One region of the Flavobacterium sp. GW823-FHT06G12 genome, then DNA from elsewhere that is predicted to be linked to it. Evidence: riboswitches for the same ligand, from Rfam matches in the RefSeq annotation. Region 1 holds a riboswitch; the other holds the start of a gene.
The links. A riboswitch is a leader RNA that binds a small molecule or an ion and turns the genes downstream of it on or off. The one in region 1 is predicted to bind cobalamin.

Region 2: it holds a riboswitch for cobalamin, as region 1 does, so the genes downstream of both, AC1Q5Z_RS04430 (TonB-dependent receptor) here and AC1Q5Z_RS20635 (TonB-dependent receptor plug domain-containing protein) in region 1, are expected to answer to the same signal.

The regions. Positions count from the first base shown of each region.
Region 1 is NZ_JBXAHE010000006.1:31,464-35,763, reverse strand. It holds gene AC1Q5Z_RS20640 (YncE family protein) at 1-362, opposite strand, end outside; gene AC1Q5Z_RS20635 (TonB-dependent receptor plug domain-containing protein) at 366-2,219, opposite strand; cobalamin riboswitch at 2,247-2,457, opposite strand; gene cobC (alpha-ribazole phosphatase) at 2,523-3,056, opposite strand; gene AC1Q5Z_RS20625 (adenosylcobinamide-GDP ribazoletransferase) at 3,041-3,826, opposite strand; gene cobT (nicotinate-nucleotide--dimethylbenzimidazole phosphoribosyltransferase) at 3,964-4,300, opposite strand, start outside.
Region 2 is NZ_JBXAHE010000001.1:1,025,333-1,029,632, reverse strand. It holds gene AC1Q5Z_RS04430 (TonB-dependent receptor) at 1-1,901, opposite strand, end outside; cobalamin riboswitch at 2,017-2,220, opposite strand; gene AC1Q5Z_RS04425 (YybH family protein) at 2,268-3,173, opposite strand; gene AC1Q5Z_RS04420 (hypothetical protein) at 3,409-4,002, shown strand; gene AC1Q5Z_RS04415 (GNAT family N-acetyltransferase) at 4,129-4,300, shown strand, end outside.

The sequences.
Region 1 (4,300 bases):
ACACCATATCTAGGATTAACTAAGCCGCTGTCAATTTTAGTAATTAACTTAAAAGTATAACGATTTACAATGTTTATTACGTTTGATCCGCCAGCAATAATATATGCTTTGTCTCCATCAAAAAAGATATTCTGAATAAATTTCCCAAGTACATCAGATCCGTTTTCTGTTTCATAAACGTCTTTTGTAAATATGCTGAAATCATTGCTAGAGAAAGATACTGTTCCAGAAGTAGAACCTCCTTCATTAACAATAAAAAAACCATTGTCGTAAGCGCCTTTCGGACCATCGTTGTCATCACTTGAACAAGAAGCGAATAACGAAATGCTTAACGCTATTAAAAGTAATTTGCTAAACTTCATATTTTAAAATTTTAAGGTTAAATACATATTGAAATTTCGACCTGGCATTGGTCTGCTTTCTAGACTTTCGTAATTTTTATTTAAAAGATTCAAAACTTGAAAACCTATTTTGAAAGAATCTAAAAATTTAAGATCATAATCGATTCCGACATTAGAAATTGTATAATCATTAATGATTTCATCAGGATTATTATCGGCTCTTGTATAAACAAATCCGTTGTAAAGAATTTGATAATAAGCGCTTATTTTATTTCTAGAATATGAAACTGCTCCTGTTGCTTTGTTAAATGGAACAAAAAAGATCTGATTTTTAGTTTTTTCATCCTGAGAAACCGTATAAGCATAAGTAGCATTTGCAGCAAAAATGTTTTTGCCATAACTTTTTTTCCAACTCAGCATGGTTTCGGTTCCATAACTGTTTACTTTATCTTGGTTTTTAGGAGTCCAAATACCGTTTGCGCCTGGAACCCATTGCAGCATATCGGTAATTTTCATATAATAAAAATTCTGCGTCCAAGTCAGGTTTTTGAATGTAAAAACATTACCAATTTCTCCCTGATAAGAACTTTCGGGTTTTAAGTCTAGATTTCCTCCTGGATTCCAATACAAATCATTGTAAGTTGGAATTCTAAAGTTTCTAGAAACATTCAGTTTTAAATTGTACCAATTATTGAATTTATAAGAAGATCCTAAATTGAATAAAACGGGAGATTTGTAATTGTCTGTAAATTCTTTTCTAACGCCAAGTTCGTTCTTCCAGTTAGCGCCAAAATCTTGTCTAACCAACAAAGCAGCAGAACTGATTTCACGAATATGGCTTCCAAAACTAGTTCCGTAACCATTTGTTCGACTGTAATCTACAATTCCGTTTACATGTGTCTCTTTAAATAAATGATAATCGACGTCAAGCTTAGTAATTAAGTTCTCCGTTTTTCCGTATGTGTAATTTTTTAAAGAATTATCGGCAAAATATTGATAGTTTTCGAAAATATAAGCGGTTTTGAAATTGGTCTTCAGTTTTCCAAAACTTCCGTCATATTCCAGTAAATTTCGGTTAAAACCATTTATGTATTTGCTTTTCGTTTCAGATTCTGTAACCAAAGAAGTATTGCGGTCAGTGTTTGAAGTCTGGCTGTACAGTTTTAAAATATGATTTTCATTGAATTTATAGCCAACATTGGCATTTAACGTAATAATATCGTATTGCCCATTTTGGTTCCATCGCTGTTCACCTCTCCATGTGTAGCGATTTAAGTATTTATAATCGTTTGTTGAGCTGTTTTTAGAAAAGCCAATTTGGGTACTCCATTTTTTATTTGAAATAGAAGTTTTGTAATTAATCCCAATTGTATTAAAACTGCCGTAATCTAGTCTTAAATTATTCTCAAAACGATTAAAAAACAACAAATCGTTGTTTAAATGCACCGTGCCTCCAACTGCGCCGCTTCCGTAAATTACACTTCCACCACCTGCTTTTATACTGATTGAATTATAATCTGAGCCCGAAATAGTATTAAAATCGGTACTTCCGTTCATTTGAGAATTAATATTTATTCCGTTCCAGATAACAGCTGTTTGCGAAGAAGTTGTTCCTCTGAAAGAAACCGTAGAAAGCATTCCTCGTCCGTATTCTTTAAAATATAAAGTCGAATTAAAGTTCAATAAATCGGTTAGGAGCGCCTCGTTTTTATTGATTATAGAATCATTCAGTTTTAAAACAGATTGTGAAGCCGAATAGGTTTTTAAATTCTTATCTGAAACAAAAACTTCTTTCAGACTGGTAATAGAATCGTTCTGCGCCGAAATAATCTGGCACACAACAAATAAACAAAAAGTAAAAAATCTTTTTAAAGTCATAATTTCTTCACTCTTTTTCCCGAGAGTTTGATATTTGTTATAAAGGCAGGTCTCCTGGCTTGCGTCTTGCTGTTTACCTTCCCATCGCGCGGGGCGTGACAGTGGTTTGTAGTTTACAGCAAGCATTCGTTTTTTTTGAACTTAGCTTACAGTTGCGGGTACAGCTCAAGAATTATACTTGATTCCCTTTTAATGTATTTTTTAAATTAAAAACACAACCTTAATTTGTCGCAAAGATAAAGTTAAAAATATTGATTATTCAAATTTGTTTTAGGTTTCATGAAAAATTATAAATAATTAGCATTAAAAACTGATTTTTATAACTTCTCCGAAATCAACTTTATTATTGAAGGCGTCTTTTAATGGAAGCGACCTCTGATGGCATAAAATGCTTCTGATGATTCCTGCATGTGCGACAATTACAGTTGGCTGATTTATTTTTGAAAGTGTTTCAGATAAAAAATGGCCAACTCTTTCATGTAATTCAATAAAAGATTCTCCGTTTGAAACCTTGATATTCACGAAATCTTCCATCCAAGGATTGAGCTCTTCTGACGGAATTTCGTTCCAGTTTTTCAATTCCCAATCACCAAAATTCATTTCTTTTAATCGTTCATCTTCCTGATACGAAATGGTTTTAATGTTTTCTTGAATGTGTTTTGCTAATGTAACGCAACGTTTTAGTGGACTCGAGAAAATAATTGCCTCAGAAGGAAGTTCAGAAATAATTTTGTCAAAGATTTCATTAAAGGGAACAGCAATATCAACATCTGATTGCCCATAACAGATTCCTTTTTCACAAACTGTTTCGGTATGACGAACTAGATAAATTTCCATAAAAATAAAATGCTTAAGTAAAATACAACTTCGCAAACTTGCTGTGTTGCGCCAAGGCAATCTCCAGTATAACCATCAATCCATTTTTGAAAATAGCGCGCTAGAAAATATCTCGTTATGAAAACAGGAATAATAGCAAGCAGAAATTTCAAATCGAAATAAGAAAATAGAATTAACGGAACTAAGCCAAAAAAGAAAGATCCAAAAACTTCTTTCCAAGTATATTGTTTTGCAATTGGTTTGCTTTTGCTCGAAGCATCATCACGAGAATATTCGTGTGTGAAAATAATGCTTATTGCGGCAAGTCGACTCAATGAATGAGCAGAAATAAAGAAAAGGAAAACGAGAAGAATATTATTTGCAAAAAGTAAAACGGATTCTGAAAGCAATTTAAATTTTAGTAAAAAAAGCAAAACCAATCCGATTGCTCCATAGGCTCCAATTGCACTGTCTTTCATTATCATTAAGATTTTTTCTTTAGTCCAGCCTCCGCCAAAACCATCACAGACATCTGCAAAACCATCTTCGTGAAAAGCGCCTGTGGTTAAAATAGAAGCAATGATTGCTAGTATGACAGCAATTTCTGAAGAAAGAAAAAATGAAAAAAGATAAAAAGCTAAAAAAGAAATACCCCCAACAATCCATCCAATAAATGGAAAATATCTTGTGGCTTTATTTAAATAATCTGGATGATGCGTAATGTTTTTTGGACATGGAATTCTGGTGTAGAACATTAAACAGGTGAAGAAAATGTGTAGTTCTTTTTTCATTTATATAATTGGTTTTCTATTTATTTTGTCATTTCGACTGAAAGGAGAAATCACACAAGATTACGCAAAGAAAATCGTTAATCTTTGTCGAGTTTCTAATGTGATTTCTCCTTTCGGTCGAAATGACAAATAGTAGTTTATTTACGACTTACTCCCGCGCTTTCAAAACTAGCCATTTCATTCAAAAAAGCTTCAGCTGATTTTAAAATCGGAAAAGCAACAGCGCAACCAGTTCCTTCGCCTAAGCGTAAATCGAGGTTTAAAATTGGTTTTGCTTCTAAATAATTTAATAATTCTGAATGTGCTTTTTCGGCAGAACAATGACAAAAAACAGCATTTTGCTGTATGTTCGGATTTATTTTAAAAGCAATCAGATAAGCAATAGTGCAGATAAAACCATCGACTAGAATTAGCATTTTATTTTCAAAAGCTTCTAATATTGCTCCAGACATTTGAAGGATTTCAAAACCGCCA
Region 2 (4,300 bases), on a different contig from region 1:
AAATCGTGCGTGTACCAAGGTTGAACTTCATTTACTTTAATATTATTGACATTTCCGTTATAGCGTTTTCCGACATAAATAAAGCTATAGTTGAAGTTCCAAGATTTATAGCCCGCATTCAAAATTCCAGATCCGCTGTGCCAAGGCGTGTACGGAATCTGGTCGCCATAAGAAGACATTTCTAAGCCAACAAACTTTGTAAAATCCTGACTTTGAGAATACGTATAAGTCAGGTTTGCGGTGAGATTTACTTTATCAATATGAGTCGACATATTTAAGACCGTTTCGATTCCTTTTCCTTTAACTTGCCCAATATTGGTCATCATCCAACGAAATAAATTTCCTGTTGGAGCCGCAATAATTTTATCTTTTGTATTGGTGTAATAAGCATCTGCCTGAAAAGAAAATGTATCGAAAAAGCCTTCCCTTACGGGGAAATTATACGTAAAGCCAACATCATACTGATTCATATATTCTGGCCTCAAAGTGCTTGAACCAACCATTGTATAATACAAATCATTGAATGTTGGCATTCTGAATATTCGTTTTGCAAAAGCTCTTAAATTGAAATCATATTTCTTAAATGGTGTGTAGCCTAAAAATATAGCAGGAGTAAATTCGGTTTTGTTTGGTGCTTTGGCATTGTATTTTACTTCTTCGATGACGCGGGTTGCGAGTACATTTCCTAAAACTTTAAAACCTTCATATCGATACGAAGTGGCAAGAGAAACTAAAGCGGTATAACGCTGCGGAAAAGAAAACTGTGTCTGAATACCTCTTCTAGTTGCATTTAATTTATTGTATTGAAAATCGGTCGACAGCGAAACATCCCAAGTTGGTAAAATGCTGTACATATTAACAGCCGAAAAATAAGCTTCTTGCTGATAATAACTATCATCAGATTGTGCGCCTTCGGTTACGGTTTCTCCTAAAACATTGGTTGTGTCTCTAGCAATATAATGCGTGTAATCGTAAGCAAATTTTCCTTTTAGCTGAAACTTATATTTTTCAGAAACGTCTTTAACCAAGGAAGCCTGAGAGAAAAAATTCTTGTCAAATTGACGAAAACCATCTCGAAACTTATTTTCTACAATAGCTCCTGGAGCGCCTCTTTCAGAATCGTAATAATACACTTTCGCGTCCCAAGCTCCTTTATTTAGTTTCCCAAAAAGCCCAGATTCAAACCTAAAAGCTTCAATATCGCTATTCCATCGCGTTGCTGTAGTATCGTAGGCAGTGCTTCCGTCTTGATTTTTTCTTTTGTATCTAAATTTATATTGTCCATTCGACTTAATGTATTCAGAGCTTACACTCATACTGACTTTATCGCTCAGCTTTTGTTCCCATCTAAAAGAAGGATCGTGATAATTTATAGACATTGTTTTGTAACGAACCAATAGATTTGTTTTCTTATTGCCCGAAAAAGATGGGCGTTTGGTTCGTAAATAAATGGCAGAAGCAGAAGCAAAATCTTTAGCCGATTGAAAAATTTCACTTTTCTGGCCATTATACATCGTCAACGATTCCATGTCGTCAAGCGAATACTTTCCTAAATCGGTTACACCATTTTGAGCATTTCCAAGCTGAATTCCGTCATAAAAAACACCAACATGATGCGTGCCCATGTTTCGAACATCAACGGTTTTAAGTCCGCCGACTCCTCCATAATCTTTAATTTGAGTTCCGGCAAAATAACGAAGAGCATCTGCAACATTATGAGTCGCGAGATTTTCGAGCAGAACACCCGAAAGGCTTTGTACAGGAATTACTTCCTGATATGGTTTTCCTTTTAAAACAACTTCTTTTAAAACCCGCGAACTATCAGTCACCGCTTGAGAATGAAGCAAAAAAGGAACAAGTACTACAAAAACAGAAAATAAAGTTTTCTTCAAATTATACATCACGATTTTATTAAATAAACTTTGCGTGATGCAGTAATTACAAAAACATAGAAATAGGCCAACTATCCTAAATAGCAGGTCATTATCTTGTCATCAACTTCATACCACGAAAGTTTTAAACTATGTGATCGTGGCAGGTCTCCTGACTTATTCTATCTTTAAACGGCCTTCTCACCCCGCAAAGCGGGACAATGGCATTAGTAATGTTTAAAGACTTATATAGAACTTACAGTAGCGGGTCTGTTCAGGATTTACACCTGATTCCCTTTTAACTGCTTTTTCTGAATTGAAAAAACAGACCAAAATCAGTCGCAAAGATATAACTCAACTATGGCGTCTGCAAGTTAGAAGTCGGTTTTTTAGTTTTTAATCATGATTTACCATTTGTCTAAAAAGCATTAACGTTCCTTTTTCGTTTCTTTTCCAGACGTTTATACTTTTTCCTTTAACGTTTCCATGATTGGTTCCGTCACGCCAATCTACATTATAAAATCCGAATTCTACAATGGCCTTTTTTGTGACAATAACTCCCGAAGTCTGAATGGAGATTTGTTCAATTTTTAAAGTTCCAGGTTTTTCATGCTCTGTAAAATAAGCTGTAATATCTTTTTCTCCAGAAAGAATTGGCGTATAGTACGTTAAATACATCGCATCTGGTGTGAACATTTTAGCATGCTCTGCTCCCAGTCTATTCTGAACCAAATTTTTAATAGAACCGTTTCTTTCTATTACTTCATTAATCAATTTGTCTGACGAAGTGTACTCTTTTGTTAAAGGAACCGCTGAGTTATCAATTTCAGGAATAAATCTATCATCAAAATAGCTATTAGCACCCCAAATTTCTGCTGCGATAGTCATTTTATTTTTAGACGTTTTTTTCCATAAAACCATATATTTTCCTAAATAAGCGTACGGTTTTAAGTCTTTTAAGTGCAGGTTTTCAGTAAAATTTCCTATTTCTAGAATATAATTTCCAAAATCCTGCAATTCTAAAATAGTCTTTTGAAAAGAATTGACTTTTGCCTGATCTAACCATTGTTCATAAAACGCCGCAATCATCTTCTTTCCAACTCTTTGCCTACTATGTTCTGGCATTAATACAGATTGATCTGTATAGAATTTTAGCATCATGTCCTTATTGTTTTCAAATAAGGCAGCCGCAAAAACAACATTATAATCTTCAATTTGTTTTCTAACATCTGAGTCTGTTTTATTTTCTTGAGAAAAAACACTAACTACAAAAAAAAGAAAGGATAAACTTAACTTAATCATATCTTATTACATTTGATTAAAACATAAAGATACAACATTGATAATCAAAATTTTAAAAACCTAAAATTGCATTTAAAAACTGCTTCAGCCGAAACCTGTTTTTATAAAATATAAAGTTAATTTTTAGAAAAATTACATCTTATTGGGCAATAATTAGTTCTATAAAATGTTTATATAAAAGATTATGATGCATCTAATCTTTACATCAACCCTTCAAGATTAATATATACAAAAGATGAAAAAAATATTTTTTATAATTGCCTTTATTTCTTTTTCACTGCACAGTTTTGCACAGGAAATCGATAATAAATTCAAGCCTATTCCAGCAAAAGACGCCACAAAAAAAGAAGTTGTTCCTCCTAAAGAAGCAGCGCCAAAAGAAAACCCGCCTGCTCCTATTGAGAAACCTGCGCCGTTACAAGTTAATCCAGACGAATTGTTTAAAGATCAAAATCTATACAAACCAGAGGCTAATGTTGAAGGCATTTTTTATAGAAGAAATCAATTTTTAGGCAATTTCAATACTACAGCGGTTACATCAACCATTATGTATCGTGATGCAGCTTTTGTAGACGGCGATAAAGTAAAAGTATATTTAAACGACAAAGTAATCGAACCCGAAGTATTTTTAACTGGCGACTTTAAAAGCGTAAAAATAAACTTGGTAAAAGGAATCAACAAAATTGATATTGAAGCATTAAACGAAGGTTTTGCCTCTCCAAATACAGCTGAATTTAAAGTTTATGACGATAAAGGTCAGGTTATTTCGTCAAGCGAATGGAATGTTGGAACGGGATACAAAGCTGTTATTGTCTTGGTTAAAGAGTAAAATCTTTCTAACAGAAATCGTTTGAAATCATAAAAAACATTTAAAACTGCTGATCTCAGCAGTTTTTTTGTTGTATATATGTAGTTAACTACGTAGTTTTGTACCTATATTTAATTTACAAGACAAATGCAAATCCAGCCTATACAAAATAAGTACGAAAATGAAATCGTAGATTTGATTTTAAACATTCAGCAAAAAGAATTTAATGTTCCTGTTACTCTAGAAGATCAGCCAGATTTATTGGATATTGAGAACTTCTATTATAAACCAGGCGGAATTTTTCTTGGCGCTTTTATAG